Regions from separate parts of the Kitasatospora sp. CB02891 genome, predicted to be linked through region 2. Evidence: riboswitches for the same ligand, from Rfam matches in the RefSeq annotation. Region 2 holds a riboswitch; each other region holds the start of a gene.
The links. A riboswitch is a leader RNA that binds a small molecule or an ion and turns the genes downstream of it on or off. The one in region 2 is predicted to bind cyclic di-AMP.

Region 1: linked by a shared signal. The riboswitch ahead of CG736_RS38605 (transglycosylase family protein) and the one ahead of CG736_RS10920 (C40 family peptidase) in region 2 are both predicted to bind cyclic di-AMP.
Region 3: linked by a shared signal. The riboswitch ahead of CG736_RS33570 (transglycosylase family protein) and the one ahead of CG736_RS10920 (C40 family peptidase) in region 2 are both predicted to bind cyclic di-AMP.
Region 4: linked by a shared signal. The riboswitch ahead of CG736_RS27910 (M23 family metallopeptidase) and the one ahead of CG736_RS10920 (C40 family peptidase) in region 2 are both predicted to bind cyclic di-AMP.

Annotation. Positions count from the first base shown of each region.
Region 1 covers NZ_NNBO01000006.1:10,653-18,371, forward strand. Annotated here, with positions in the region: gene CG736_RS15160 (hypothetical protein) at 1-872, opposite strand, end outside; cyclic di-AMP (ydaO/yuaA leader) riboswitch at 1,350-1,521, shown strand; gene CG736_RS38605 (transglycosylase family protein) at 1,508-2,761, shown strand; gene CG736_RS15170 (hypothetical protein) at 2,886-3,086, shown strand; gene CG736_RS15175 (long-chain fatty acid--CoA ligase) at 3,216-5,132, shown strand; gene CG736_RS15180 (LacI family DNA-binding transcriptional regulator) at 5,194-6,216, opposite strand; gene CG736_RS15185 (glycoside hydrolase family 13 protein) at 6,242-7,719, opposite strand, start outside.
Region 2 covers NZ_NNBO01000003.1:475,981-483,699, reverse strand. Annotated here, with positions in the region: gene CG736_RS10925 (NlpC/P60 family protein) at 32-1,084, opposite strand; gene CG736_RS10920 (C40 family peptidase) at 1,296-2,363, opposite strand; cyclic di-AMP (ydaO/yuaA leader) riboswitch at 2,374-2,529, opposite strand; gene CG736_RS10915 (C40 family peptidase) at 2,892-3,926, opposite strand; gene CG736_RS10910 (NYN domain-containing protein) at 4,120-5,553, opposite strand; gene CG736_RS10905 (hypothetical protein) at 5,729-5,995, opposite strand; gene CG736_RS10900 (rhomboid family intramembrane serine protease) at 6,145-6,951, shown strand; gene CG736_RS10895 (Lrp/AsnC ligand binding domain-containing protein) at 6,948-7,229, shown strand; gene CG736_RS10890 (aminotransferase class V-fold PLP-dependent enzyme) at 7,234-7,719, opposite strand, start outside.
Region 3 covers NZ_NNBO01000022.1:87,347-95,065, forward strand. Annotated here, with positions in the region: gene CG736_RS33555 (SpoIIE family protein phosphatase) at 1-2,592, opposite strand, end outside; gene CG736_RS33560 (pseudouridine synthase) at 2,728-3,675, shown strand; gene CG736_RS33565 (diiron oxygenase) at 3,803-4,729, shown strand; gene CG736_RS33570 (transglycosylase family protein) at 4,871-6,085, opposite strand; cyclic di-AMP (ydaO/yuaA leader) riboswitch at 6,089-6,257, opposite strand; gene CG736_RS33575 (MFS transporter) at 6,820-7,719, shown strand, end outside.
Region 4 covers NZ_NNBO01000015.1:16,562-24,280, forward strand. Annotated here, with positions in the region: tRNA gene CG736_RS27870 (tRNA-Met) at 16-89, shown strand; gene CG736_RS27875 (MFS transporter) at 447-1,646, opposite strand; gene CG736_RS27880 (MerR family transcriptional regulator) at 1,712-2,098, shown strand; gene CG736_RS27885 (class I SAM-dependent methyltransferase) at 2,106-2,834, opposite strand; gene CG736_RS27890 (sensor domain-containing protein) at 2,919-3,611, opposite strand; gene CG736_RS27895 (GNAT family N-acetyltransferase) at 3,730-4,296, opposite strand; gene CG736_RS27900 (hypothetical protein) at 4,347-5,159, shown strand; gene CG736_RS27905 (DUF3995 domain-containing protein) at 5,275-5,766, shown strand; gene CG736_RS27910 (M23 family metallopeptidase) at 5,776-6,537, opposite strand; cyclic di-AMP (ydaO/yuaA leader) riboswitch at 6,548-6,711, opposite strand; gene CG736_RS27915 (YiaA/YiaB family inner membrane protein) at 6,928-7,218, shown strand; gene CG736_RS27920 (alpha/beta fold hydrolase) at 7,339-7,719, shown strand, end outside.

The sequences.
Region 1 (7,719 bases), on a different contig from region 2:
GTCAGGTGGACGTGCGCCCGGCCCTGTTCGGTGCCTTCGACCCGGACGTTGCGGGTCAGGTTGAGCACCTCCGCGCCGAACACCGCACCGCCGCCGGCGCTCACCCGCGGGTGGGCGTGCTGGAGCGGCGCGGTGAGGGTGACGGTCCGGCCGTCGACCCGTTGGACCGTCACCAGGTCGTAGGAGGTGGAGAAGTCCGCGGCGTCGGGCGGGGCAGTCGGGGTGACGGCGAGTTCGTCGCCCGCCTGCCAGCCCTCGGGGTCCGCGGCCAGTCGCACCGTGGTGTCGCCGGCCTTCAACTCGGCGGCGGCGCGCACCCAGGCGGTGCGGGGTGCGCCGTCCAGCCGGAGGTAGCCGCTGCCGGTGACCCACAGGCCGGTGTCGGTGTCGACGACGGTCATGCCGCCGCCCTGGAAGCGGTGTTCGTCGATGTCGGGGAAGCGCAGGATGTGGGTGTGCGCCGGGTCGGGCGTGAGGGCCAGGACGCCACGGACTTCGACGTTGCCCCCGCTCTCCAGCGTCAGCGAGCGGTCCTTGGCGAACACCAGCGAGCCGCCGGCGTCGATCAGCAGCGAGCCGACCCGGGCGTCGGCGTCCAGCACCACCTTGTCGGTGATCCGCACGGCACTCCCCGGCCCGGGCGCCCTGCCGCCCCACCCCTTGGCGTCCGACCACTTCCGTCCGCTCTCGTCCAGCGCCGCCGGGGCCGCCGTCGGCGGCGGGCCCGCCGCCGTCACCGCCGCCCCGGCCAGCGACTGCCGCAGCGCCGCTCCCCCGCCGACCGCCGTCACCGTCCCGACGGCCAGCCAGGTCAGCATCCGCCGCCGCCCCAGCAGCGGCCGCCGGTGCCGCCCGTTCTCCCACTGCTCCACGATGGCCGCCTCCCGAACACCCGCAGGGACTCCGAATCGTCGGGGGCAGCATAGGCGGCGGGCCGGACGGATATCGGCGACTTCGGGGACGGTTAAGCATTCTGACGTATCGTCATTCGTCAGTTCGACAGAAATGTCAGCGGACGGAATTTCACCACCCGTTGCCGACAGTCGGACAGAACGGTTCAAACCACCCGGCCGAGGCGATCGCAAATGCCCCCAAGATGAACAATTGCTCACGAAGCGGCATACCATCCCAAATCGGACACAAGATCACCAATTCCCTGACGGCGCAGCAGTTCTCGGAGCGCGCAGCGGATTTCGCCGGGAATCCCTTGATCGTTTTTTCGGGAGCAGCGGCAGCCGTCACGGAAATTTGCTAATCGTCCTTAAATCCGCTTAATCTCCTGCCCACGTTCGTGGACACACGGACCCAGCTCACCCGGAACGCCGAGTCCTGCCGCCGGGTGTGCCGGCTCATGCGAAACGCACCGCGGCAGGGGCGGGGGAACCAGGTAAGTCGCCCTGGGGCGGTCCTGACGGACCGGTCCGGGGCTAGGGGTGAAGCCGGGCGCACCGAGAGGTGCGCGCGGCCGGGCAACTCCAGCCCGAATCCGACAGCTCACCTCGCAGGCGTGGGAGAGGAACGCATCTTCATGCTGCCCGTCAGCGCCAAGCGCGCCCGCCGTCTGATCGCCACCACCGGTGTCGTGGGCATCGGCCTCACCGTCCCCGGCCTCGCGGCCGGCACCGCCTCCGCCGCGTCGGTGGCCACCTGGGACAAGGTCGCCCAGTGCGAGTCCAGCGGCAACTGGTCCATCAACACCGGCAACGGCTTCTACGGCGGCCTCCAGTTCACCGCCTCCACCTGGGCCGCCTTCGGCGGCACCGCGTTCGCCCCGCGCGCCGACCTGGCCACCAAGGACCAGCAGATCGCCGTCGCCGAGAAGGTGCTGGCCTCGCAGGGCCCCGGCGCCTGGCCGGTGTGCTCGGTCCAGGCCGGTCTGACCAAGGGCGGCGGCGCCCCGCAGGTCGACACCTCCGCGGGCTCCACCGCCGCCAAGCCGTCGCAGGACACCGCGCCGAAGCCGGCCCAGCCGCAGGTCCAGCAGGCCCCGAAGCAGACCCAGCCCCAGCAGCAGCGCCAGCAGGCCCAGCCGCAGGCCCAGCAGGCTCCCCAGGCCTCCGGCAGCTACACCGTGGTGGCGGGCGACTGGCTGTCCGCCATCGCCCAGCGCCAGAACGTCGAGGGCGGCTGGGAGAAGCTGTACGAGCTGAACCGCTCCGTCCTGGCCGAGGGCCCGGACATGATCTACCCGGGTCAGCAGCTGGCGCTCGGCAACGTCGCCGTCGCCCAGGCCCCGGCCAAGCAGTCCGCGCCGGCCGGCAAGTCCTCGTCCAACGGCTCGAACCGGAAGACCGACGCCCCGGCGCCGAGCACCCCGGCCCCGGCCAAGCCGAGCACCCCCGCGAAGCCCGCCGCCACCACCACGACCACCGCCACCACCACCGCCGCCGTCAAGGCGACCGGGTCGAAGGCCGCGGCGATCGACTTCGCGCTGTCCAAGGTCGGCCAGCCGTACATCTACGGCGGCACCGGCAACGGCGGCTGGGACTGCTCGGGCCTGACCCAGGCGGCGTTCCGCCAGGCCGGCATCAGCCTGCCGCGCGTCGCCGCGGACCAGGCCGACTACTCGACCCGGGTCTCGCTGAACAGCCTGCAGCCGGGCGACCTGCTGTTCTGGTCGAACAACGGCGCCAACTCGGGCGTCTACCACGTGGCGATCTACATCGGCGACGGCAAGTACGTCGAGGCCGCCAACCCGAAGTCCGGTGTGCGGACCGAGACCATCGCCAACTGGGCGCCGGACTTCGCCGGTCGGGTCTGACACCCGGAAGCCCCCGCCGCACGCACCGCACGGTGAACGCCGCTGCCCTCGGAGACCCTGGTCGGCTCCGGGGGCAGCGGCCTGTTCTCGGCCGGAAGCGGTGCCGAGACCGGGGAGCGGTGCGATGGCGAAGGTGACGATCACGCTGGAGGCGGACCTCGCGCTGGAGGTGATGATGCGCCTCGGGGTGAGCAGCCCGCAGGACGCGGTGGAGCTGCTGGTGCGCGACTGCCTGTCCACCGGTCGGCGCACCCGGGCGCGGACCGGCGGCAGCCGGGACGGCGAGCGGTTCGCCGGCCCGGCGCCGTCCGTCGAGGAGGGCTGAGCGACCCGGCGGGCGGGGCCGGTCGGCAACCCGTCAAATCCTGTTACTGTCAAGGAACTTACCGTCTAGTAAGTTCGCGGCCGAGTCCCTACCCTGGGCGGACCCCCACCCACCCAAGGGAGTTCGCCGATGGCACACCCCCTCGCCCGGGCCGCCCGCGCCGAGCATCTGCGCGACCGTGCGCCCGTCGAAGTCCTGCGCTCCGACGGCCGGGTCGTCGAAGCCCGCACCCCGCACCTGGTGCCGCCGCCGGACGCCGGCAGCCTCGCCGACCTGCCGTTCCGCAACGCCGAGCAGGCGCCGGACGCCGAGGTGCTGACCAGGCGCCGGCCGGACGGCGGCTGGCAGCAGGTGACGGCCCGGCAGTTCGCCGAGCAGGTGGCGGCGACCGCCCGCGGGCTGATCGCCGCCGGGGTCCGGGCCGGCGGGCGGATCGTCCTGATGTCGCGCACCCGCTACGAGTGGACGCTGCTGGACTTCGCGGCCTGGGCGGCCGGCGCGTCCGTGGTGCCGGTGTACCCGACCTCCGCGATCGAGCAGGCCGAGTGGATCCTCCGCGACTCCGGCGCGGTGCTGGCGGTCGCGGAGGACGCCGGCACCGCCGAGGTGCTGACGGTGGCGATCGCCCGCACCGGCGGCACGGTGCCGCTGTGGCGGCTGGACGAGGACGCCGTCGCCGCCCTCGGCGAGCTCGGCAGGACCGTCCCCGCCGGGGAGGTGGAGCGGCGCAGGAAGGGGCTCGGCCCGGACAGCGAGGCCACCCTGATCTACACCTCCGGCACCACCGGACGCCCCAAGGGCTGCCTGCTCACCCACGCCAACTTCCTCACCGAGGCGGCGAACTGCCACGCCCTGCTGGAGCCGGTGTTCACCGCCGCCACCGGCGAGACGCCGTCCACCCTGCTGTTCCTGCCGCTGGCCCACGTGCTGGGCCGGATGATCCAGGTGACCTGCGTCTTCGGCCGGATCCGGTTCGGCCACAGCCCGTCCCTGAAGCCCGACGAGCTCCGGCCCGACCTGGCCGCGTTCGGCGCGACCTTCCTGGTCGGCGTGCCCTATCTGTTCGAGAAGATCCACCAGTTGGGCCGGGCCGAGGCGCAGGCGAAGGGCGCGGTGCGGGTCTTCGACCGGGCGGCGGAGGTCGCGGTGCGCCACGCCCGCGCCGAACTGGCCGCGCTGGCCGGCGAGGGCGGCCCCGTGCCGCTGTCGCTGCGCCTCGCGCACCGCCTGTACGACGCGCTGGTGTACCGCCGGGTGCGGCAGGCGATGGGCGGCCGGATCCGGTACGCGATCAGCGGCGGCTCCTCGATCGACCCGGAGCTGCTGCTGTTCTTCGCCGGCGCGGGCGTGCTGGTGTACGAGGGCTACGGGCTGACCGAGACCACCGGCCCGTCCACCGTGAACCCGCCGCTGCGGCCCCGCCCGGGCACCGTCGGCCCGCCGGTGCCCGGCAGTGCGGTGCGGATCGCCGAGGACGGCGAGGTGTTCCTGAGCGGCGGCCAGGTCTTCGACGGCTACTACGAGTTGGGGGCGGAGCCGGCCGAGCGGGAGCAGTGGTTCGCCACCGGCGACCTGGGGCGACTCGACGAGGACGGCTACCTGACCGTCACCGGCCGCAAGAAGGAGATCCTGGTGACCTCCGGCGGCAAGAACGTCTCCCCCGGCCCGCTGGAGGACCGGCTGCGCGCCCACCCGCTGATCAGCCAGGCGCTGGTGGTCGGCAACGGCCGCCCGTACGTGGGCGCGCTGCTCACCCTGGACCCGGAGGCGGTGGAGCAGTTCCTGCGGCAGCAGCCGCCGACGCCCACCGCGAGGACCGTGGACGTGAGCAGCGCCGTCCCGGCCCACCCCGCCGTGCTGGCCTCGCTCGCCGAAGCGGTGCAGGCCGTCAACTCGACCGTCTCGCGCGCCGAGTCGATCCGCCGGGTGCGGGTGGTCGGCGGCGACTTCACCGAGGAACGCGGCCTGCTCACCCCGTCGCTGAAGGTCCGCCGGCAGGCCGTCAGCACCGCCTACCGGCGCGACATCGAGCAGCTCTACGGCTGAAACGCCGCCGCGGCCCCCGCTCCGCCATCGAGCGGGGGCCGCAAGCGCCGTGGAACACCCGTCAGTTGCGCGGACCCGACCCGGTGGAGCCGCGCATCACCAGCTCCGGCTGGAACATGAACTCGGAGCGCTGTCCCGGGTTTCCGCCGACCTCCTCCAGCAGGGCGTCGACGGCGGCGGTGGCCATCGCCTCGACCGGCTGGCGGACGGTGGTCAGCGGCGGTTCGGTGAACGCGATCAGCGGCGAGTCGTCGAACCCGACCACCGAGACGTCCTGCGGCACCGACAGGCCCCGTTGGCGCACCGCGCGGATCGCGCCGAGCGCCATCATGTCCGAGCCGCAGACGATCGCGGTGCAGCCCTTGTCGAGCAGCGCCTGGGCGGCGGCGTGCCCGCCCTCCACGCTGAACAGGGTGTGGTGGACCAGCTCCGCGGCCTCGTCGGCGGTGCGCCCGGTGAGCTGCTGGAGCGCGGCGGTGAAGCCCTCGATCTTGCGCAGCACGGGGACGAACCGCTTCTGGCCGACCGCCAACCCGATCCGGTCGTGGCCGAGTTCGACCAGGTGCTGGACGGCCATCCACATCGCGGCCCGGTCGTCCGGGGAGATGAACGGCGCGGCGATCTTCTCGCTGTAGCCGTTGATCAGCACGAACGGGACCTGGCGGCCCGACAGCTTGGCGTACCGGTCGTGGTCCGCGGTGGTGTCGGCGTGCAGTCCGGAGACGAACACGATGCCGGCCACGCCGCGTTCCACCAGCATCTCCACGAGTTCGTCCTCGGTGGAGCCGCCCGGGGTCTGGGTGCACAGCACCGGCGTGTAGCCGTGCCGGCTGAGCACCTGCTCGATGACCTGGGCGAGCGCCGGGAAGATCGGGTTGCTGAGCTCCGGGGTGATCAGGCCGATCAGCCCGGCGCTGCGCTGGCGCAGGCGGGTGGGTCGCTCGTAGCCGAGCACGTCCAGCGCGGCCAGCACCGTCTGCCGGGTGGTCGCGGAGACGCCCGCCTTACCGTTGAGAACGCGGCTGACGGTGGCCTCACTGACCCCCGCCTGCGCCGCGATGTCGGAGAGTCGCGCCGTAGTCACGATCCCAGAGCCTATTGCAACCACCTCAGACCGCCCACCATGCGGTGCTGTCGGCCGGGAGTTCGGTCTGCTCGGACTCCGCCACGGCCGCCGAGGACAGCAGCAGCCGGCCGGGCGCGGGAACGGTGACGCTCTCCCCGGTGGCGTTCACGGTGCACACGAACGACCCTTCGGCCGACTCGCGACGGAACATCAGCACGCCCTCCGGGGCGGCCAGCCACTCGACCTCGGTGCCGGCGCCGAGCGCGGGCTGCGCGCGGCGCACGGCCAGCGCGGAGCGGTACAGCTCCAGCGTCGACGTCGGGTCACCGGTCTGGACCTCCACCGACAGCCCGGCCCAACTGGCGGGCTGCGGCAGCCAGCTCGGGCCGCCGGCCGTCGGGCCGAAGCCGTACGGCGCCTCGGCGCCGGACCACGGGATCGGCACCCGGCAGCCGTCGCGGTAGCCGTCCTGGCCGGCCTGCCGGAAGAACGACGGGTCCTGGCGGACCTCGTCGGGCAGGTCGGTGACGTCCGGCAGGCCGAGCTCCTCGCCCTGGTAGAGGTACGCGGAGCCGGGCAGCGCGAGCATCAGCAGGGTGGCGGCGCGGGCCCGGCGCAGGCCGAGCTCGCGGTCGCCGGCGGTGCGGATCTGGGTGCCCAGGCCGGGCTCGTTGGCGAACCGGGTGGCGTGCCGGGTGACGTCGTGGTTGGACAGCACCCAGGTGGTGGGGGCCTGCACCGGGCGCATCGAGTCGAGCGACAGGTCGATCACCTCGCGCAGCTTCGCCGCGTCCCACTCGGTGCCCAGGTACTGGAAGTTGAACGCCTGGTGCAGCTCGTCGGGGCGGACGTAGTTGGCGGTGCGCTGGACGGTCGGGGTCCAGGCCTCGGCGACGCCGATCCGGTCGCCGGGGTACTCGTCGAGGATCTTTCGCCAGCTGCGGTAGATGGCGTGCACGCCGTCCTGGTCGAAGAACGGCATGACGTCGTTGCCGAGCAGCTTCAGCTGGTCGTGGCTGCCGAGGTCGGGCAGGCCGGGGGCCTTGACCAGGCCGTGGGCGACGTCGATCCGGAAGCCGTCGACGCCCATGTCGAGCCAGAACCGCAGGATGGAGCGGAATTCGTCGGCGACCGCGGGGCTGTCCCAGTTGAAGTCGGGCTGCTCCGGGGCGAACAGGTGCAGGTACCACTCGCCGGGGGTGCCGTCGGGGTTGTCGCTGCGCGTCCAGGCCGGGCCGCCGAAGATGGACTCCCAGTCGTTCGGCGGGAGTTCGCCGTTCTCGCCCTTGCCGGGGCGGAAGTGGTAGCGCTCGCGCAGCGGGGAGCCGGGGCCCTCGCGCAGCGCCCGCTGGAACCACTCGTGCTGGTCCGAGGAGTGGTTGGGGACCAGGTCGACGATGATCCGCAGGCCCAGCTGGTGGGCGTCGCGGATCAGCCCGTCGGCGTCCAGCAGGGTGCCGAACATCGGGTCGACGGCACGGTAGTCGGCGACGTCGTAGCCGGCGTCGGCCTGCGGGGAGG
Region 2 (7,719 bases):
GGCAGGTCGGTGACCAGGGGCTCGTGCTGGTTCAGACCCGCACCACCGAGTTGACCGGCATCGCGCTGACGCTCTCGTAGCGGACCCGGGCGCCGGGGTGGGGCGCGTGCACGACGACCCCGCCGCCGGCGTACATGCCGACGTGGTGCCTGTCCTTGAAGAAGATCACCAGGTCTCCGGGCCGGGCTTCGGCGAGGCTCACCCGCCGACCGGCCGAGGCCTGTCCCTGCGAGGTCCGCGGCAGGGTCACTCCGGCCTGCCGCCACGCCCAGTACATCAGACCGGAGCAGTCGAACGTGGTCGGGCCGGTGGATCCGTACACGTACGGGGAGCCGATCTTCGAGACGGCGGCGTTCAGCGCGGCCGCGGCGCGGTCGGACGCGGGGGGCAGGTCGCCGAGGTCGAGCCGGTCGGTGCCGCGGGTGGCGCGGTCCTGGGCGTCCCGGGCGTCGTCGTCGGCCAGCCGGACCCGCTCGGCGGCGCTGAGGCCGCCCAGCAGCCGCTGCGCCCGGGCGAGCCGGCTGTGGACCTCGTCCTTGGCGGCGGCCAGGCGCTGCCGGGCCTGTTCCAGTTCGTCGAGCTTGGCGGTGGCCTCCTGGCGCCGCTGGTCCAGTCGGCGCTGCCGTTCGTGCAGCTCGCGCAGGGTCTCGTTCTGCCGCTCGGTGGCCTGGCCGAGGGCGCGGGCGCCGGCCAGGTAGGACGCCGGGTCCTGGTCGAGCATCAGCCGCAGGGTGGGGTCGAGGCCCTGGGTGCGGTACTGGGCGGCGACCACCGCCCCGAGGTCGCCGCGCAGCCGGTTGAGGTCGTCCTGCCCGGCCGCGACCTGGCTCTGCAGGGCGCCGGCCTCGCGCTGCAGCCTCCGCTGCTGCTCCTGGGCCGCGTTGTACTTCTCGTTCGCCTGCTCGGCCTCCTCGTACAGCTGGTCGACCTGCGCCTTGACGTCGGCGCGGTCGGGCGGGTCGGTCGGCGCGGCGCCGGCCGGGGCGACGCCGAGGTGGAGGACGCCGGTCGCGGCGGCGGTGAGCGCCAGGGCGCGGGCGAGGCGCTGGACACCGGGCAGTGGGGGGCGACGGTGCACGGACACGTGCGACGACTCCGTTCCTGCGGCCGGCCTCCGCCGCCGCCCGCCGGTCGGGCGGCCGTCCGCACGGGGGGCCGGGCCAGAGGTTAGCGAGTCGGAAGGATCCAGTCCAAACCCTGACAACCTCGAATATTCGACCGCGAATCGGACACCGGAACGAGTGCGGCCCGGCACCCCCTGTGCGGGGTGCCGGGCCGGGCGCTCGAAGGAGCCGTCAGATCCGGACGATCTTGGTGATCGGCATCACGGTGGCGGACTCGTAGCGGACCTGCGCGCCGGTGTGCGGGGCGTGCACGATCTGCCCGTTGCCGACGTACATGCCGACGTGGTGCTGGTCGCCGTAGTAGATGATCAGGTCACCCGGTCGGGCGTTGGCGATGTTGGTGCCGATGTTGGTGCCGGCGCCCGCCTGGGCCTGCGAGGTGCGCGGGATCGACACACCCGCTTGGGCGTACGCCCACTGCATCAGACCGGAGCAGTCGAAGGTGCTCGGGCCGGCCGCGCCGTAGGAGTACCAGCTGCCCAGCTTGGACAGCGCGGCGCTCATCGCGGCGCCCGCGTAGCCGGCCGGGGCCTGCACCGGGGCGGCGAGGCCGGTCCGGGCGGTGTCGCGGGAGGCCCGCTCGGCCTGGCTGCGGGAGGCGTCGGCGGCCTTGGCCTCGGCCGCGGCGAGCTCGTCGCGCTCCTTCTGGGTGAGCGTGTTGAGCAGGTCCTGCGCCTTGGCCAGCTTGGCCTGGACGTCCTCCTTGTCGGCCTGGAGGGCCTTCGTGGTGGTGTCCAGCTCGGCGAGCTTCTGCTCGGCCTCCTTGCGCTGCCCGTCCAGCTTGGCCTGCTCGGCCTTGAAGCTCTTCAGCAGGTCCGCCTGGGTGGCGCCGACCGTGTTGAGCGTGCCGGCCTGCCCGAGGAAGGCGTCCGGGCTGCTGGAGAGCATCAGCTGCATGGTCTGCGAGATGCCGCCGTTGCGGTACTGCTCGGCGGCGATGTTGGCCAGGCTGTCCTGAACGGTGGTCACCTGGTCCTGCTGGCGGGCCAGCTGGTCCTGCAACTGGGTGACCTGCTTCTGCAGGTTCTGCTGCTTCTCGACGGAGGCGTTGAGCGCCTCGGTCTTCACCTCGGCCTGCTCGTTGAGCTGGTCGACCTGCTGCTTGACCTGGTCCTTGGTGGGCGCCGGGTCGGCGTGCGCGCCGGTCTGCGCGGAGAGCGCGACGGCGGTGGCGGCAGCGGCAGTGAGAATCGAGACCCGGGCACGGCCGACGGGCTTGGGACGGCGATGGGACGCCACGAAGGCGGACTCCTTCTTCCTCACACCGCCTACCGGGTGAGCTGACGGGTTCGGGCCGGAAGAGATGCCCTACAGCGCTTCACCGACCGCTGTCGCGGCCGGCCCGGCGCCGATTCACCCCGGGGGAACGTGGTTCCCCGGCTCCGTTCGACAGCACCCCCGCAGGGGTATCCCCGTCGGCGGACCTCGTTCTGACGATCCGCCCGCTGCGTCACGGACTCGGCGGCGACCCCCACCGTCGCCCCCCTTGGGCGATCGACTCTGCGGCGGTCGAACCAAGACCCTAGTAACCGATCCGTGATCGGTTCAAATCCTTGTCCGAAAAAAATCTGAATCTGAGTCAATTTCGATTACGGAAATGACCGAACGTAAGGGATTCGTTGCACAGTGCGCAGCATTTCCCTTCGTTCCATCGAAAAACACAACGCCCGGACGTGTTCGAGATCACAGTGGAATCTCGACCCGTCCGGGCGTGTCACGGCGCGTCAGTTGTCGCCCTCTGGGGCGTATGTCCGGATTGTCGGACCGTCAGACCCGGCGGATGGTGAGGATCGGCAGGGTGTCCGCGGCCATCAGCTTCACCACGTCGCCGGTGCGCGGCGCGTGCACCACCATGCCGTTGCCGACGTACATGCCCACGTGGTGCGCGTCGTTGTAGTAGACCACCAGGTCACCGGGCTGCGCGTTGTGCCAGTCCTTGCCCACGTTGGTGCCCACGCCGGCCTGCGACTGCGAGGTGCGCGGCAGCGAGACGCCGGCCTGCGCGTACGCCCACACCATCAGGCCGGAGCAGTCGAAGGTGCTCGAGCCGGTCGCGCCCCACACGTAGGCCGAGCCGCGCTTGTCGAGCGCCCGCTGCACCGCGACGCCGGCGTAGCCGGCGGCCTTCGGCAGGCTGCCCAGGTCGACCCGGTCGGCGCCGCGCGAGGCTGCGCCGCCGCCGCGCAGGATCGCGGCCCGGTCGGTGGCGGAGAGCTGGCTGAGCAGCTTCTGCGCCTCCTGGAGCTTGCTCTGCACGTCGTTCTTGGCGTCGTTGAGCGCCTGGGTGGAGCTGTCCAGCTCGGCCAGGACGGTCGCCGCCTCCTGCTTCTGCTGGTCCAGCCGGCGCTGCTGGTCCTCCAGCGACTTCAGCGTGGCGGCCTGGGTGCTGGCCGCCTGGTCGAAGGAGGACGCCTGGTCCAGGTACTTGTCCGGGTCGGAGGAGAGCATCAGCTGCATCGACGGGTCGATGCCCGCGTGCCGGTACTGGTCGCCGGCCACCGCCGCCAGCCCGGAGGCCAGCTCGGTCAGCTGCTCCTGGCCGCGGGCCACCTGGTCCTGCAGCTGGTCGGCCTGCTTGCGCAGCTGGTCGGCCTTCTCCTTGGCGCCGTTGTACTTCTCGGCGGCCTGCTCCTGCTCCTCCAGCAGCTTGTCGACCTGCGCCTTGACCTCGTCCTTGTTCGGCTGGGCCGGCGCGGCGTGCGCACTCACCTGGGCCGACAGGGCGACCGCGGTCGCGGCGGCAGCGGTCAGCACGGTCACCCGGGCGCGACTCGGCTGCTTGGGACGGCGGTGGGAGGCCACGGCGGTGCTCCTTCTTCCTGCTGGACTCACCCGATCAGGCGATAGTCCGGAATATAGGTTTGACGCCAGACCCTAGTGAAGTCCCTACCCCCGCGTCCACTCCCGGGGGGCTCCCGAATCGGCTTCTCCGCCCCCTTTCACGACACCGACACACTCCGGACGCTTCAACGCCGCTGACCGCCCGTCAACTCGATCAGCTGCGCGACAGCCGGTTCAGCAGCAGCACCGAGGCCACCGGGCGGGCGCCGGCCTTGCGCACCCCGTCCGCGACCTCCTTGTCGGCGGAGACCACCACCACCGGTCGGCCCTGCGGCTCGGCCCGCACCATGCGGCGGATCAGCTCGTCCGCGGTCTCCCCGGTCCGGCTGAACCGGACCCGCACACCGCGCGGCGGAGCCATGATCACCGGCACGTCCAGGTCCTGGCCGTCGAACACGCAGGTCACCTCGGCCTGGGTCCGCTGGGCCAGCATCGCCAGGCCGCCCAGCAGCCTCAGCCGCTGCTGCTCCAGCGGCAGTTGCGGATAGCCGGTCTTGGTCACGTTGTAGCCGTCCACCACCAGGTGGACCTGCGGGATGGCCAGCAGTTGGTCCAGCAGCGCCGGATCGTCCTCGGCCAGGCCGCGCCGGGCCACGTCGTGCGGCGAGGCCGAGCCGGGCTCCACCGCCTCCACCAGGTCGGCCGGGCGCAGCGCCGTCACCGGCAGTGCCAACTCCCGCTGCAGGCCCTGCGCGGACTGCAGCACGGTGTCCAGCAGCAGCCGCAGCCGCATGTCCTCGACGCTGCGGCCCTCCCGGGCGGTGCGCCGCCCGGTCTCCACCGCGGACTCCAGCTCGGACACCCGGTGCCGCAGCCGGCGGGCCTCCACCTCGGCGGCGCCGCGCTCGGCCGCGGCGGCGGCCCGGGCGGCCTCCAGCTCGGCGGCCAGGCGGCGGCTCTCGGCCTGTGCCCGGCGGGTGTCGGCCTCCAGCGAGCGGACCTTCTTGCGCAGCGAGTCGGCCTCCCGGCGCACCCCCTCGGACTCGGCGCGGTGCCGGTCCAGCTCGGCGCGGGCGGCGGCGCGGGCCTCGGCGAGCTCCTCCTGGAGCTTCTCGACCGTCCGGGCGGCCTCCGCGGCGACGCCCTCGGCGTCCACCCGCTCGGCCTGCTCGCCGGCCTCCTCGACCAGCCGGGCCCAGCCGGTGGGCCGCACCAGGTAGGCGGCGGCCGCCACGTCCATCGGGTCGGCGGCGGCCGGCACGGTGCCCGCCTCCAGCGCGCGCACCAGGTCGGGCTGACCGAGCCGCAGCCGCTCGGCTATCCGCACCCGGAACGCCGGGTCGGACTCCAGCGCGGCGGCCAGCGCGGTCGCCGCGTACTTGGCCCGCCGGGCGGCGGTGAACTTCGCGTAGGGGCGCAGCGCGGCGGGCAGCTCGCCGGGCGCGATGCCGCCGAGCGCGTCGGACGCGATGCCCACCACCCGGCGCCGCACGCCCTCGGGCAGCGCCCGACCGGCCGTCTCGCCGTTGCCGTCCTCGGCGCCCGGTGCGGTCTCGGCGGCCTCGACGGGCCCAGCGTCCTGGGTCTGTCGGACCGGAGCGGGCGCGGTCCCGTCCGTGCCCGTGGGCGCGTTCGCTGCCTCCGCCACTGTTCTCGGCTCCGATCCTGGTCCGGGCGGGCCCCGGCGGGTGCCGGGGGCGTTGGTGTCCGCCGCTGCTTGCAATTGTCCCGTCTACCGTGCCGCACCGACAGCACCCCGCCGACGAGTCCGCCCCGCGCCCCCGTCCGGGGCGCGGACGGGAACGCGGGGCGGTGGAAGTGCGTCAGCCCTGCGCGGGGCCGCCCTCCGCGGACTCCTCGGCGCCCGGGCGGGCCACCAGCTCGACCTGGTCCACGGCGTTGCACCAGCGGCAGCGCACCGACTCGACGGTCTCGGAGAGCACCTGGGTCTCCTCGACCTTGGAGTCGCCGGCGAGGTCGAAGTGCACGAAATCGATCACCCGGGAGGACCGGGTGACGTCGAAGCGCGTGAGGTTGCCGCACAGCGTGCAGCGCCAGCGGGTCTCGGCGGTCGGCGCGGCAATGGTCATCAGTGGTCCCTCTCGGCTGGTCCCGGTTCCGGGCCTCCAGCCTATTGCCTGTGCCGCGGCGGCCGGGTCACCGGTCCACCGCCCGGACGCTCACCCGTCCGGAGCAGCGCCCGGTGTCGCGGACGCGCCCCCGAGGAATGCTCACCGGCATGGTGCTCACCACCCCCGCCCGGGCCGGTTCGCCGACGACCGGGCGGACCGCCCGCACCCCGGTCGTCTGCTACCTGCTGATCGCGCTCTCCGCGCTGGTCCTGCTGGCCGGCCCGGCCGGCGGTCTGAACCCGGCGTACGGCAGCGGCCCCGCCCGGGCCTGCGCCGAGCAGCGCTACGAGCACCGCTGGGGCGCGGTGCCCGCCGAACTGCTCGGCGGCCGTCCCCTGACGGCGGACCGGCTGTCCTCGCTCACCCCTGCGACGCCGGGCTGCACGCTGCCGCCGACCCCCTCGAAGATCCCCGAACTCTCCGTGCTCACCTCGCTGTTCGTCCACGCGGGGTGGCTGCACCTGGTCGGCAACCTGCTGTTCCTGTTCGTCTTCGGCCCGGCCGTGGAGGCCCGGCTGGGCCGGATCCGGTTCCTGACCGGCTACCTGGCGATCGGCTACCTGGCCACCTACGGCTACGCGGTGGCCGAGGCGCACACCGCGGACGGGATGCGCGCCCTGGTCGGCGCGTCCGGCGCGATCGCCGGGGTGCTGGGCGCGTACCTGCGGCTGTGGCCGCGAGCGCGGGTGACGGTGCTGGTGCCGGTCCTGCTGTTCCTGCCGCTGCGGTTCCCGGCCTGGCTGGTGCTCGGCCTGTGGTTCGCGCTCCAGTGGTGGTCCGTCAGTTCCGGCGGCAGCGGAGTGGCCTATCTGGTGCACGTGATCGGCTTCGTGACGGGCTGGCTGTTCGCCTGGGCCGCCCGTCCGGCGGGCGATACCCTGGGCGCACCTTCTCGAACAGGAGTTGCTCAGTGATCACCGCGATCGTCCTCATCAACACCAGCGTCGACCGGATCCCCGAGATCGCCGAGGCGATCGCGGCCATCGAGGGCGTCAGCGAGGTCTACTCCGTCACCGGCACCTACGACCTGGTCGCCATGGTCCGGGTGCGCAACCACGAGGACCTGGCCGAGGTGATCCCCGGCCGCCTCAACAAGGTCCCGGGCGTCTCCAACACCGAGACCCACATCGCCTTCCGCACCTACTCGCAGCACGACCTGGAGGCCGCGTTCTCGCTCGGCCTGGACGAGTAGCCGCTCAGCGCTGCCTGGTGTCCGCGACGCAGCGGCCGCCCTCGCTGCGGTAGCTCCACCGCGCCCCGTCGGTGACCAGGTCCCGAACGGCCGTCAGGAACCGGTCCAGGTGCTCGACGGGGGTGCCGGCGCCGAAGCTCACCCGGATCGCGTTCAGGCTGCGCTCCCCCGGCAGCGACGGCTCGGGCGCCCCGCACTCGCCCGGCGCCGCGTCCTCCCCGCCGAGCAGCGTCCGCACCAGCGGGTGCGCGCAGAACAGCCCGTCCCGCACGCCGATGCCGTACTCGGCGGACAGCGCGGCCGAGAAGTGCGAGCTGTTCCAGCCGCGCACCACGAACGACACCACGCCGACCCGGTCCGCGTCCTCGCCGAACAGGCTCAGCACCCGCACCTCGGGGATCGCCGCCAGCCCCTCCGTCAACTTCGCGACCAGCGCCCGCTCCCGGGCCTCCAGCGCGTCGAAGCCGGCCTCGGTGAGCGCCCGGCAGGC
Region 3 (7,719 bases), on a different contig from region 2:
GTCCTGGCCGCGCCGCTCCACCAACCCGTCCGTGTACAGCACCAGCAGCCCGTCCTCGCGCAGCGGGAACCGGATCGACTCGAACGGCACCCCGCCCACGCCCAACGGCGCGCCCGGCGGCGGCTGAACCAGCCGCGCCTGCCCGTCGTGCTCGGACACCACCGGCGGCAGATGCCCCGCCGACGCCAGGACGCACTCCTCGTCCACCGGGTCGAACACCGCGCACACGCACGTCGCGAACTGGCCCTCGCCGAGTTGCGCCGTCGCATCGTCCAGCCGGCGCAGCACCCGCGCCGGATCCAGGTCCAGCGTCACCAGGGTGCGCGCCACCGTCCGCAGCTGGCCCATGGTCGCGGCGGCCCGGATGCCGTGGCCCATCACGTCGCCGACGATCAGCGCCACCCGGCCGCCGGTCAACGGCACCACGTCGAACCAGTCGCCGCCGATCTCGTCGCCCACCGTCGAGGGCAGATAGCGGTGCGCGATCTCCAACCCCGGCGTGCGGTGCACGTCCTGCGGCAGCAGGCTGCGTTGCAGGGTCAGCGCGGTGTCCCGCTCGCGCCGGTACAGCCGGGCGTTGTCGATGCACACCGCCGCCCGGGCCGCCAACTCCTCGCCGAGCGCCAGGTCCGCCGCCGTGAACGCCTCCGGATTGGCCATCCGCGCGAACTCCACCCCGCCCAGCACCTGCCCGCGCGCCAGCAGCGGAACCATCAGGTACGAGTGCAGACCTGCGTCCAGGCTGGGCTGGACCCGCTCCGGATAGGTGACGATCCGCCGCAGCGCGAACTCGTCCACGTGCGGGACCAGCACCGACCGGCCGGTGCGCATCGCGTGCGCGTACAGGTGCGCGGAATGCGAGGCCTCGCCGATCTCGTCCGCCGCGCCCACCAACTTGGCGCGGCTGCCCTCGCCGTCGTCGGTGCGCTCGCCGATCGCCACTGCCCGCAGCAGCACCGAACCCGACTCGGGCACCGGCTCCGGGTCCTCGTCCGCCATCACCGCTTCGCGGATGTCGACCGTGACGAAGTCCGCGAACCGGGGGATCACCACGTCCACCAGCTCCTGTGCGGTGAGATGCAGGTCGAGCGTGGTGCCGATCCGGGTGGACGCCTCGTTCAGCAGGGCAAGCCGCTGCTGGGCGGTCTCGGCGGCCTCCAGCGCGCGCTGGCGCTGCTCGGCGGCGTCCCGCTCCCGGGTGTACAGCAGCGCGTTGTCGATCGACACCGCGGCCCGCCCCGACAGCTCGGCCGCCAGCGCCACGTCCGAATCGCCGTACCGGGGCGCGCTGTGCGAACGCAGGAACGTCGCGGTGCCGATCCCCGAACCGCGAGCGATCAGCGGCACCACCATGAACGACCGCACCCCCTGCTCCCGGATCGCGGCAGTGCGCATCGGATCGTCGGCGAACCACTCCATGGCCGGGTCGTCGGTGTCCGGCACCAGCACCGACCGACCGTGGGCCAGCGCCCACGCGAACGGGCTGCCCGGGTGATAGCGCTGCACCGCGCCGACCGCACCGGCCGCACCGACCGGGCCGATCGACCACATCCCACTGCCGGGCACGGTGTGGAACGCCAGCCGGCGCAGCACCGCCGACCCGTCGGACCGGTCCGGCAGCCCGACGGCCTCGCCGCGGACCAAGGACTCCAGCACCTCCACCACCACGGTGTCGGCCAGCCGCGGCGTCGCCGTCTCGGCCAGCTCACGGGCGGTGGTGGCCAGATCCAGGGTGGTGCCGATCTGGGCGGACGCGTCGTTCAGCAGCGCCAGCCGCTGCTGGGCGGCCTCCGCGGCGATCTCCGCCTCGAAACGGTCGGTGATGTCCACGACCGTCACGCAGACGCCGAGCACCTTGCCGTCCGGCTGGTCCAGCCGGAAACACGCCACCGACCAGGCGTGCTCGCGATCCGGGTCGGCCGGCGTCCAGCCGTGCGTGCGGGCGTCCAGCACCGACTCGCCGTCGGCCAGCACCCGGGCCATCATCGCCTCGACCTGCTGCCCGTCGATGCTCGGCAGCACCTCGGTCAGCCGCCGCCTGATGCTCTGCCGGCGCGGCACCCCGTTGAACCCGGCCAGCGCGTCGTTCAACCGGACGAACCGCAATTCGGTGTCGAACACCGCCATGCCGACGGGGGACTGGGTGAAGAAACCGTCCAGAATGGCCAGGTCGGAGGCCAGCCTGCGCACCGAACTGACGTCGGAGGCCACCGCCAGCACCATCGGGGCGCCGTCCGGGCCGACGATCGGATAGGTCCGGAACTCCAGCCGCACCAGGTGCCCGTCCTGGTGTCGGACCGGAAAGACCCCCGAGAACGGCTTCCCGCTGAGGATCCGGGAGAACAGCTCCAGCACCTCCGGGCGCCGGTCCGCCCCCACCAGCAGGTCCGCGGCGCGCGCGCCCACCGCCTGCTCGGCGGGAAAACCGAGCAACGTCTCCGCGTCCGGACTCCAGTGCAGGATCCGGCCGTCGGCCGCGACCAGCGCCGTCGCCACCGGGATGGCCAGCAGGCCGTCCGGCAGTTGCGCACCGCCCTCCGCGATGGGAGAGGTGGGGCGGGTCCGCTGATTGCCCTGCTTGTCGGTGTCCATCTGGCCACCTGCCGTTCCGGGGGCGGGTACCGCCCTGCCATCGTCGCACGCCGGGCCGCCCGCGCCCAGACGGGTGTGCGCCCGCTATCGTGGGTCGGATGTGCACCCGTCGGACCGACCTCCGGGCGGCGCCCGATGGCGCGTAGGCCCCCCGCCCCTCTGAGCCCGCTGCCCCAGCGCGAGGGCATCGACCCCGTCCACGTACGCCTGCCGCTCGACGGCGGGTGGCCGACCGTCCGGGCCTACCTGGAGGAGCGCTACGGCACCGCCGCGGGCCCCGGGCGGATCGCGGTGATGCTCGACGCCGGAGAATTCGTCGGCCCCGACGGACCGGTCACCGCCGACGAGCCCTACCGGCCCGGCGGCCACGTCTGGTTCCACCGGGAGCCCGGGCCGCCCGAACCCGTGGTGCCGTTCCCGGTCGAGGTGCTGTACCGCGACGAGCGGATCGTGGTCGCGGACAAGCCGCACTACCTGGCCACCACACCGCGCGGCCGCCACGCCACCGAGACCGCGCTCGCCAGGCTGCGCCGCGACCTCGACCTGCCCCGGCTCAGCCCCGCGCACCGCCTGGACCGCCTCACCGCGGGCGTGGTGCTGTTCGTCGCCGACCCCGCCCGCCGGGGCGCCTACCAGGGACTGTTCGAACGGCGGGAGGCCGTCAAGACGTACGAGGCGATCGCCGCGCACGACCCGGCGGTGACCCTGCCGACCACGGTGCGCAACCGACTGGTCAAGGACCACGGCCGACTGGACGCCTACGAAGTCCCGGGCGAGCCCAACGCGGAGAGCCGGGTCGAGCTGCTGGAGGCCCGCGACGGCCTCGGCCGCTACCGGCTCGCCCCGCGCACCGGCCGGACCCACCAGCTGCGGGTGCACATGAACGGGCTGGGCCTGCCGATCCTCGGCGACCCGATCTACCCCGCGCTGCTGCCCGAACAGGACTCGGAGGACTACCGGCGCCCGCTCCAACTGCTGGCGCGCTCGCTGGAGTTCACCGACCCCGTGGACGGCACGCCGCGGCGCTTCGTCAGCGGACGGGTGCTGGCGGCATGGGCGGATCCGGTCGGCTGGCGGGGCTGACGGACCCTCGGGCCGACGGTCTGCGCCTCCTTGTGCGCAGTGTATTGACGGACAGTCTAATAACTTCTACCTTCGCGGCAGTGGCACCATCCCACCCTCGACTCCGCCCCACCGCGAAGGAGCCGGCATGCCGCCCCAGCCCGCCGTCACCCCCGGCGCCCCCGACCGCGAGCGCACCGCCCCGGACCGGGAACGCACCGCCGAACGCCTGCTCGCCTCCTCCGCGAAGCTCTCGTTCAACCCGCTCAAGGACGTCGACTGGGACGCCGACCCCGTCCCCGGCGCCTACTACTGCCCGCCCCGCCACCTCTCCCTCTACGGCACCGACCTGTGGGAGCGGATGACCGAGGGCGAGCGCATCGAACTCTCCAAGCACGAGGTCGCCTCGGTCGCCAGCGTCGGCATCTGGTTCGAGGAGATCCTCATGCAGATGCTGCTGCGGCACGCCTTCGACCGGGACCCCACCAGCAACCACGTCCAGTACGCGCTCACCGAGATCGCCGACGAATGCCGGCACTCGATCATGTTCGCCCGCATGATCGAAAAGATGGGCGCCCCCGCGTACGGCGCCGGATTCGTCGCCCACAACCTCGGCCGGCTGTTCAAGGCGATCTCCACCCACAGCCAGACCTTCGGCGGCACCATGTACGTCGAAGAGATCCTGGACGCGTTCCAGCGCGAAATGATGAACGACGACAGCCTCCAGCCGCTCACCCGGCAGGTCTCCCGGATCCACGTCATCGAGGAGGCCCGACACATCAGCTACGCCCGCGAGGAACTCGTCCGCAAGCGGCTCGGGTTCCTGCAGCGCCGGTGGGAGCAGCTGTTCCTCGGAGTGGTCATCTACTTCGCCACCACCGCGCTGATCCACCCCCGGGTCTACGCCGCCGTCGGCCTCGACCCGAAGGTCGGCAGGGCCGTCGCCCGGGCCAACCCCCACTGGCGCAGCACCAAGATCGAGATGGCCCAGAAGGTGATCGGGGTTCTGGACCGCGCCGGACTGGTCGGCGCCGCCAACCGCTGGCTGCTGCGCGCCGCCGGAGTGATCGCCTGAGCGGGAGTGGGTGGGCACCGGGGACGGGCGACGGCCTCGTCAGGGATTCCGTCGGGGGAGCACCGCGGCGGCCTGCACCGCGGTGGCCTGCACCGCGCCGGGCCGCCGCCCCGAAGTGACGGCGGCCCGGCCGGGCAGTCCTCAGCCCAGGTTCAGCACCTGGCCCGGCCGGATCAGGTCCGGGTTCTCGCCCAGCACCTGCTTGTTGGCGTTGTAGAGCTCGGTCCAGCCGCCGTCCAGCTCGTGGGTGCGGGCGATCTTCGCCAGCGTGTCACCCGGGCCGACGGTGTACGGCTGGGCGGCCGGGGTGCCGGCCGCCGGGGTGTCGGCGGCCGACGGGCTGCTGGTGGGCGGCGTGGACGTGCTCGGCTGCTGCGTGCCGACCGCCTGGCTCGGGTCGGTGTTCGGGGCGGTCGGCGAGGTGGTCGGTGCGGGCGACTGGTTGCCGCCGGTTCCGTTTCCGCCTCCGGTCTCGCCCTGGCCCTGGTCCTGCCCCTGGCCGTTGCCCGTGCCGTTGTTGCTGTTGCCGTTCTCCGTGCCGTTCCCGTTCCCGTGCTCGCTTCCGTTGCCGTTCTTGCCGTCGGAGGGCGTGGTGGGGTTCGGGCTCGGGGCGGTGCTCGGGTCGGTCGGCGGTGCCGGGACGACCGGGGTGGCCGGAGTGGTCGGGACCTGCGCGTCCGGAGTGGTGGTCGGGGACGGTGCAGCGGTCGGCGGCTGCGGGTGCGTCAGCTGCATGTAGCGCTCGTACAGGCTCTGGTGGCTGGTCCAGAACCAGCCGCCGTTCTTCTGGTACCAGTACACGTGGGACACCGGGTCGTAGCCGGGCAGGCCGGAGAAGATCGGGGCGGCGTTCGGGGCGGCGACGGTGCCGTCCGAGGCGGTGTTGGCGGCTGCCGCGCCGCGGGCACCGCGCAGCGCACCCGACTCGTCCGCCGAGTCGTTGGTGTCCACCACGCCGGGGGCGCTGGCCACGCGCAGGTCCGACGAGTCGGCGCACGAGGCCCACGGCTGCGGGCCCTCGGTGGCCAGGATGCGTTCGGCGACCGCGATCTGCTGGCTGCGGGTGGCGCCGTTGGGCAGCTGGGCGTACTGAGTGCCGCCGTAGTCGACCCAGCGCTGGGCGGTGATCTGGAGACCGCCGTACATGCCGTCGCCCGAGTCGAGACTCCAGTTGCCGCCGCTCTCGCAGTCGGCGACCCGGTCCCAGACCGCGCTGGGCGCGGCCTGTGCACCCGTCGCGGTGAGCAGTGGCAGTGCGATGCCGACACCGACGACGCCGGCCGCGGCGATGGCCCGCTCGGCGGCTTTCTCCGCCTGGCTCTGCTTGCGGTGACGCCCGGAACCCGTGAAGAGCATGCTCGATCCTCTCCGCACGCCTGCGAGGTGAGCTGTCGGGTTCGGACCCGGAGGGAGGCCCGGCCGCCGTCTGCCGGTCGGAGCCGGTTCGGGCGACTTCACCCCTAGCCGTGGGGGACGGCGACGTACCTGGTTCCCCCGTCCCCGCCCAGGGTTGTGGTGATCGACCCGGCAACGCGGCGGGCAGGGTTCGGCGTTGCCGCGTGCGGGGCCCGGCGGTGCGGGCCGGACCGAGCCTATTCACTCGAACGGAGCAATCACAAGCTCATCGCGCCGGCATCACGGGCGAGTCACGCCGGTCCGGCCGGGTTCGGACGCGGAGTGCCCGGGCGCGGGCGGGGAGGCGTGGCGGCCGTGCGTGGGCGACCGGTTGGCGGGAGTTCGGAGGCGGGGGAGCGGTCTGATCTGGTGGTCGGGGGATGGGTGGTCGGGGAGCGGTCTGATCGGGCGGTCAGGGGATGGGTGGTCGAGGGGTGGGTGATCGGGCGGTAGGGGGTGGGGTGATCGGATGCGAAAGTCTGACCGATCGGTGGGATTGGAGATCGGGTGGAGGGGAAGGCGGGCGTCCGGGCTCCGGTCGATGAATTTGGCTGAACGTCAACTTGCCTGAGAAACATGGCAGTTGAGGTGAACCAGGGCATTGCCGACCTTGCGGATAAATCATGCGACAGCCCGTTCGGGGGCTCCCTACCATCACGGTGATCGCTGTTCCCCGACCCGCTGTGGAGGTGCCCGTGGCTGCGCTGATTCCCGAAGTGCTCCGGGTGGAGCGCCAGTTCGCCCGTCTGTTCGTCGCCCAGTCGCTGTCCGTACTGGGGGACAGGGTGTCGTTCGTGGCGCTGCCGTTCGCGGTGCTGTCGATCGGCGGGTCAGCTGCCGATGTCGGCCTGGTGGCGGCGGCGGGCTTGCTGCCGATGCTGGTGTTCACGCTGGCCGGCGGCGTGTGGGCGGACCGGATACCGAGACAGCGGATCATGCTGGTCTCCGATCTGGTGCGGTGCGTGGTCCAGACGGCTGTTGCAGTGCTGTTGCTCACCGGGACGGCCCGGGTCGGGGTGCTGGCGGCGCTGATGGTGGTGTTCGGTGTGGCGGACGCTTTCTTCCTGCCCGCCTCCACGGGGCTGCTGCCGCTGCTGGTGCCCAGTGAACGGCTGGGCGAGGCCAATGCGCTGCGCGGGTTCGTCCACTCGGCGGGGCTGGTGGTCGGCCCGGTGCTGGCCGGCGCGCTGGTTGCCGTCGCGGGCCCCGGCGGCGCCCTGCTGGCGGACGCCGCGAGCTTCGCCGCCAGTGCCGCAGTGCTGGCGAGGCTCGGCGCGGTGGGCGGGAGGGCCGTCGCGGAGCGGGCCGAGCGACTCGGGTTCCTGGCCGAACTCCGGGTCGGCTGGCAGCAGGTGCGTCAGCGGTCCTGGGTGTGGTCGAGCATGCTCGTGATCGCGGTCTACCACGTGGTGGTGCTGCCCTCGGTGTTCGTGCTCGGTCCGGTGCTGGCGGATCGCGAGTGGGGCGGGGCCGGTGCCTGGGCCGCGGTGGTCACCGCCTTCGGCCTCGGTGCGATCGTCGGCGACGTGTGTGCCTACCGCCTCAAACCGGCCCGTCCGATGGCGGTGGCGGCCGTCGCGATGGTGGTTGCCTCC
Region 4 (7,719 bases), on a different contig from region 2:
AGTCGTGTTCACCGACGCGGGGTGGAGCAGCTCGGTAGCTCGCTGGGCTCATAACCCAGAGGTCGCAGGTTCAAATCCTGTCCCCGCTACTCAGTAGCAACGAAGGGCCCGGAGGCATCGCCTCCGGGCCCTTCGTCGTACCGGCGGAGATTCTCGGCGAATAAATCCGTTGCCCGCTTCGGCGGGGGTGCCTACGCTGGCGGCACACTGAAAGGAGGTGATCCTGAGTTGAGTTCTTTCAGGATGCGTGAGGTGGCTGCTCGCTAGAGCCGCCCCTGCCTGTGCAGTGGTGAGGCCGTTCGGCCTCCGGCTCAGGCTAATTCCCAGCAGTCACCCGGCCCGTGGGCTCACCGGTACATCCCCGGTGCCTCGATCGCCGTCCCCGTTCCAGCGGGGCCCGGCCCGAGGAAGCAGCCCACGGGCCGTCTGCGTTCTCCGGGGGCTTTTCAGGGGCGCTTCGGCGGGAAGCCGTGACGGCGGGCCAGGGCCGCGACGGCGAGGACGGGCAGCAGCAGGGCGAGGGCGAACCAGGGGAAGGCGCCGGGGCCGGCCAGGTCGAGCAGGAGTCCGCCGACGGCGCCGCCGAGGCCCATCGCGGTGTTCCAGGTGGCGACCAGCAGGGTCTGGGCGCGGTCGCCGCCCGCGTCTGCGGCGGCGGTCTGGAACAGCGGGGGGACGGCGCCCCAGCCGAGGCCCCAGAGTGCGGCGGCGAGCAGCACCAGGGGTGCGGCGGGTGCGGGCAGCAGCAGGAGTCCGAGGGCGGCGAGGACGGCGGCGGTGGCGGCGAGCGTGAGGTGGCGCAGCCGCCGGTCGACCAGGGCGCCGGTGACGGCGAGTCCGGCGACCGAGGCGATGCCGAGGACCAGCAGCACCAGGTCGCGGCGGTCGGTCAGGCCGTAGTCGTCGAGCAGCGCGGCGATGTAGGTGTAGAGCACGTTGTGGGCGAGGACGAACGCGGCGACCACGAACAGCACGGGTCGGACGCCGGGCAGCCGCAGCACGCCGAGGAGGGGTTCGGCGCGGCCGGAGCGCCGGCCGGGGGCGCCGGGGACGGCGGCGGCGATCCACACCAGCAGGGCGGCGGCCAGGACGGCGACCAGTCCGAAGGTGGGCCGCCAGCCGATCAGCCGGCCGGACCAGGTGCCGAGCGGGATGCCGAGGGAGAGTGCGAGCGGGACGCCGATGCCGGTGACGGCGATCGCCCGGCCGTGCAGTTGCGGCGGCGTCAACCGGCGGGCGTAGCCGACGAGTTCGGCCCAGATCGCGGCGACGGCGACGCCGCCGGCGATCCGGGCGGCCATGGTGAGCGGGTAGGACGGGGAGAGTGCGGTGACGGCGTTGGCGACCAGCAGGACGGCGACGGCGGCGAGCACCAGGCGCTTGCGGTTCCAGCGGGCGGTGGCCCGGGCGAGCGGGATCGCGGAGAGTCCGGTGGCGAGGGCGTAGCCGGTGAGCGACTGGCCCATCGCGGATTCGCCGACCCGCAGGTCGTGGGCCATCTCGGGGAGGACGCCGGCGGGCAGCGCCTCGGTGACGATGCCCAGGAAGGCGGCGGTGGCGAGGGCCAGCAGGGGGGACCAGCGCAGGCCATGACTGCTGGTCACGGGCGTAGCAGGGGAAGGAAGTACGGTGCGGGTCGCGGTCATGCCGCTATCCTCGAACCCTCACATCGATGTGAAGGTCAAGTCCTTCCGACGGGCGGGAGAAGCGGATGCGGATCGGTGAGCTGGCGGACCGGGCGGGGGCCTCGCCCCGGCTGCTGCGCTACTACGAGGAGCAGGGCCTGCTGAAGCCGGAGCGTTCGGCGAACGGCTACCGGGAGTACGACGACGCGCTGGTGGAGCGCGTCCGGCAGATCCGTTCGCTGCTGGACTCGGGCCTGTCCACCCGCACCATCCGGGAGGTGCTGCCCTGCCTGACGAGCGGCCAGTACCACGTCCGCGGCGCCACCCCGGAGACGCTGGCCGCGCTGGAGCACGAGCACCGGCAGCTGACCGACCGGGTGGAGTGCCTGTCCCGCAGCCGGGACGCGGTGGGCGCCTACCTGCGCGCGGTGCGCTCGTTGCGGGACGCCCCCGCGCCGGTCGAGGCCTGCTGACGGGCCCTCATCGGGGCGGGTGCAGCAGCAGGATGCGGTGGGCGGGGGTGGTGGTCAGCACCCGGCTGGCGATCCCGTGGTGGCGGAGCGCCGCGCGGAGTTCGGTGAGGTGCGGGCAGCGGCTGCCGGTGTGGTCGTGGAGCGGGAAGATCCGGACCTCGCCGTCGGGGGCGGTGACCCGGGCGAGTTCGCGCAGGGCCCGGAACTGGTCGGCGGGGGTGAACAGCGCCGGGTAGGCGAAGACCAGGTAGGAGCTGAGGGTGAGGGCGAAGCTGCCGTCGGCGAACGGGAGTCGGGGCAGCTCGGCGGCCGGGTAGTGCCCGGGGTGGGCGGCGGCGTCGGCCACGAACAGGCGGCGGGCGCGGTCCCAGCTGCGGAGGTACTTGTCGGGGCGGCGCCGGCCGTGCCGGCCGCGGGGAAGGTGGTGGGCGGGGTCGCGGCGGATGGCGCCGGCCATGGTGTCGCGGCCGGCGGCGGCGAGTTCGGCGAGGCGGCGCGGGCCGAGCGCGTAGCCGGGGTCGGCGGCGACCACCTCGCAGCCGAGCGCGCGGGCCTCCGCGGCGAACGCGGCGGCCCCGCCGGGGCAGTCCAGCAGCGGGCCGGGCAGACGGCTCAGGTCGGCGCGGGTGAGGCCGAAGTAGCCGCAGTACTCGTCGAGCGGCCGGGAGCTGATCAGCACGGGCGGGGCGGCCGGCCCGCGCCGGTGTGCGGGGCGGGTGCTGCTGACCGGGCACATCGGTGGTCCTCCGGACGTCCGACGGGCCCGGGGTGCGGCCCGGGCCCGTGGTCATCCGACCACGGGCCCGGCGGTGTCGCATGTTCAGCGGCCGGCCAGCAGGGCGCGGGCGGCGAGGCGGTTGGCGCCGTTGAGGGCGTGGACCAGCTGCGGAGTGAGCAGGACGAAGAGCAGGCCGACCAGGCTGACGCCGGCGATCTGGAACGGCGAGATGATGTCGTAGACGTGGTGGACGCCGTGCGAGTCCGTCCAGTTGGCGACCCGGTAGCCGTCCCAGTCGGTGTAGCGGCCGAACACCCACTGGTAGGCGGGGAACAGCAGGAGCGCCCAGCCGACGGTGAAGAAGACGGTGGAGAGCGCGAAGCTGAGGATCGCCCAGGGGAACATGACGAACTGGTAGAGCGCGCCCTTCCAGCCGACCGGGTCGGCGAGCCGGGCGGTGATCGCGCCCCAGACGCCCTCCCGGCGGGCCGTCACCTCGCGCGGGTCGGGCAGGTCGAGGTCGAGCATGGTGCGGATCCGGAAGCGTTCGGCGGCGCCGAAGCCGCGGCCGGCGATCGTCAGCAGGGCGAGCACGGGCAGGCCGAGCATGGTGACGGCGAGGCCGAGGCCGGTGCTGAACAGTGTGACGACGACGGAGAAGCCGAGTATGGCGACGGGCAGGCCGCTGAGCGCGAAGCCGAGCTCCCGGAAGCCTGCCCGGGAGATCGGGGCGCGCCAGAACCCGGGCCGGATGGAGTGGTCGCCGGTGGTGGCACGGTACGCAGCGGTGGACATCCGCGGTCCTTCGGTGGTCGGGGTCGGCGCCGCCGGTCGGCGGTGCCGGGCACCCTTCAAAGGTGCCGCACCGGACCCGGTCGCCGGTATGAGGCCTGCTGCCGAGTTCGGGGTGGGGTTATCCCCCGGCTCCGGGGGTGGCCAGGGCCCGCCATTCGGGGGCGAGCAGCGAGTACTGGAGCGCGTCGTGCCAGCTGCCGCCCCAGTGGGACTCGGCGCGGATCCGGCCCTCGTACCGGAAGCCCGCCCTGACCAGCACCCGGGCGGCGGCCGGGTTGGCCGGGTCGGTGCGGGCGAACAGCCGGTGCAGGCCGAGGGTGTCGAAGCCGAGCGCGCACAGCAGCGCGGTGACCTCCCCGGCGTGGCCGCAGCCCCAGATGTCGGGGCGCAGCGCGCAGCCGAGCTGGGCGGCGTGCTCGCCCTCGCGGGTGAGGGCGGCCTGGCCGATCGGTTCGCCCGCGGCGTCGTCGACGGCCAGCCGGTAGTGCTGCCGGGGTTCCGCTTCGGCCTCGTCGAGGTAGAGCTCGATCTGGTCGGCGCACTCCTCGAAGTCGGCGGCGTCGAACGGGAGATGGCGGACGGTCCGGGGGTCGCCGTGGACGGCGTGCAGCGCGGCGACTTCCTCGGGGGTGTGGCGGTACTCCCGCAGGGTGAGCCGGGGGCCGGTCAGCCGGACGGTTTCCATGGCGCCCGACCCTACCGGGCGGCCCCGCGCGGACCGGCTACCGTACCTGGGTGGACGACGAAGACCTGCACCTGCTCCCCCGTACCCGAGCCGCCGACCTGCTGGAGTGGGCCGCCGAGGAGGGTTTGGAGGCGGTACCCGAGCCCGCGGTGCGAACCGTCCTGACGCTGCTGGAGCTGGGCGGCGCCCGGATGCACGACGGTTTCCCGGAGCTGACCTCGCCGGTGCTGGAACACCTGCTGTACGAGCAGCTGCACCTGTACGTCCAGCCGGACGGCGACGCCCGGGCGTACCCGGCGGCGGTGCGGCTGCTGATCGAGTGGCAGCGGGCGGCGCGGCGGCTGAACGCCAAGCGGCTGGAGAAGCTGCGCGAGGAGACCGACTGGCAGGGCGAGGTGCTGGTGGACTCGCTGCTGCTCCGGTCCGACCTGCTGACCTGGCCCAGGCTGTACGCCCTGCTGCTGCGCGCGGACGGCGTGCCGGTGGAGGACCTCGACCGGGTGCGGGGCTGGCTGGAGGAGTTCCGGGCGCTGGACGTCGAGGAGCGCTTCGCCGCGTACGAGCGGGTGCCGGGCGTGGCGCCGGACGGCGGCTGGGGCCCGGAGCGGGCGCTGCTGGTCGGGGTGTCCACGGACGGCGCGCGCCGGCTGCTGGAGCAGGGCCTGATGCGGCGCAGCTACCGCAACCTGGCGGAGCTGACCGCTCGGGGTCTGCCGATGCCGGACGAACTCGCCGGGGAGTTCGAGGAGTTCGAGGAGGCGGTGGCGCAGGCCGCGATCGACCTGTGCGGCGAGTGGACGGTGCCGGGGCTGGCCCGGCTGCTGCTGGAGGAGTTCCCGGAGCTGGCCCCCGAGGTGTACTGAGGATTCCGGCCCGTCGGGTCCGCCGCTCGGAGGACCCGGGGATCGTCCTGGTGATCCATCAGCCGCGGCCGTCCGGACGATCCGCGGGGCGGGGCCGCCGGGCCGGGGTGGAGCCATGGACATCGTGACTCCCGCCGGCGCCGCCGCGGCCGGCCTGCGCCCGTCGTTCCGGCGGGTCGCCGCCCTGGCCGCCGCGTTCTGGTCGGCCGGCTTCGCCCTGGTGCACCTGTACTGGCTGCTGGGCGGCCGGGCCGGGCTGCCGGGCGGCCTGTCGGTGCTGGACAACACGCCGCTGCTGGTGACCGACGTCGTCACGACACCGCTCGCGGCCCTGGCGCTGGTGCGGCCGTGGGGCAGGCGGCTGCCGGCCCGCGGGCTGCTGCGGGCCGCGCGGGGCACGGCGGTGGTGCTGATCGTGCACGCCGCGCCGTCCGTGCCGGACTGGGCGGCGCCGGCGGCGGAGGGTCACCGCCCGGTGGCGGAGCCGGCCGCGACGGCCCGCTTCGCGACGCTGCTGTACGAGCCGTTCTTCCTGGCCGGCGGGGTGCTGTTCGGGTGCACGGTGTTCGGCCGCCGACTCCTGCCGGGAGACGACGGCCGTCGGTGAGCGCGGGAGTTACGGCTGCAGGCCGAGCTGCTGGAGCCAGGGCAGCGGGTCGACCGGGGCGCCGCCGCCGGGGCGGACCTCCAGGTGCAGGTGCGGGCCGGTGACGTTGCCGGTGGCGCCGACCGCGCCGAGCACGGCGCCGGGGGCGACCGGGCCGGAGGCGGTGACGATCCGGGAGAGGTGGCAGTACCAGAGTTCGGTGCCGTCGGGGAGGGTCTGGATGACCCGGTAGCCGTAGGGGCCGGACCAGCCCGCCGAGGTGACGGTGCCTCCGGCGACGGCGGCGACGGGGGTGCCGGTGCGGGCGGCGAAGTCCAGGCCGGTGTGCAGGTGCGCCCAGTGCGAGCCGGCCTGGGCGAAGTGCGCGGTCAGCTGGTAGCCGGCCACCGGCAGGGTGTGCGCGTCCCGTTCGGCCTCGGCCTGCTGGGCGGCGCGCTTGGCCTCGGCGTCCTGGGCGGCGGCGAGCCGGGCGGATTCGTCGGCGGAGGTGCGCTGGCCGTCGGCCTGCTGCTGGATGCGGGCGGCGAGGGCGAGGCCGGGGTCGGCGGCGAGCAGTCCGTCGGAGACCTCGTCGGCGGCGGTGACGGGCACCGGGGCGGCGGCCTGCGCGGGGGCGAGTCCGGTGGCGCTGAGCGCGGCGGTCATCGCGGTGACGCCCAGCAGGGGCGCGCCGGCGCGGGACTGGCGGGGCAGCCGGTGCCGGGCGGCTTCCGGCTCGACCGGGTGGTCGAGCAGCTGGGTGCCGGTGCTCTCGGTGTAGGTCGACGCCACGGGGGCGTGCTCCTTCCTTCCCTGCCGCCGACCGGGTTAGCTGACGGGTTCGGAGGTGGAAGGTCTCCTACGGTCGGGCCCAGGGCCGTCCCGATTCACCCCGGTGGAACGTGGTTCCCCGGCTCCTGGGACGCCCCGAAAGGCGTGCCCAAGTGGATTAGGCGTGGCGCACGGTGCCGCATGGTTACGGCGTTGCCGACCGCGCTGCGTTATCAAACGTTAATCCTATGGACCCCATGATTCCAAGCTCCTCCCGGGAGACGGTGAAGATTTCCTGACGCCCTATGGGCGATTTATGACGATTCACCAGGCCGTACCTGACGGATGGTGACCGCACGGTTGAGTATCCGTACTCACGCCCCGCCCCCGGGCCGGCGCGACCCTGATGCCATGACCGCAACCGTGCCGCACCGGACCACCGCCGCCTACTTCCTGCAGGCCGCCGCCTCCTTCGCGCTGGCCGCCATCGCCCTCACCATCGGGATCGCCTACCTGCCGGTGAGCGCCTGGATGCGCGCCTTCCTGGCCGTCGGCGTGCTGTACGTGATCACTTCCGCGTTCACGCTGGCCAAGGTGGTCCGGGACCGCCAGGAGGAGGGCGCGATCACCAGCCGGGTGGACCAGGCCCGGCTGGAGAAGCTGCTCGCCGAGCACGACCCGTTCAAGGTGGAGAACATCTGACGACCCGGCCGGCCGCCCCCGCTTGACGGCTAAGGCTATTAGCCTTAGCTTTATGGCTATCGGCAGTCGGCCGGGCCTCCAGTGCCCGGCGCACCGCACCCGCCGCCCAGGAGGCCCACCATGAACAGCACCCTCGGCACCACCCGGTACCTCGACGTCACCGGCGGCCGGATCGCCTACGACGACACCCCCGGCGACGGCGTCCCGGTGGTCCTGCTGCCCGGCATGCTCGACAAGCGCGCCGCCTACCGGCACCTCGTCCCGCTGCTGACCGCCGCCGGACACCGGGTGATCACCATGGACCTGCGCGGCCTCGGCGAGTCCTCCACCGGCTTCACCGACCACTCCCCGGCCGCGATCGCCGAGGACCTGGTCGCCCTGCTCGACCACCTCGACCTGCGCGGCGCCGTCCTGGCCGGCAGCTCGTACACCGGCGCCACGGTGGTCCGCGCGGCCGGACTCGCCCCCGGGCGCACCGCCGGGGTGGTGCTGATCGACGCC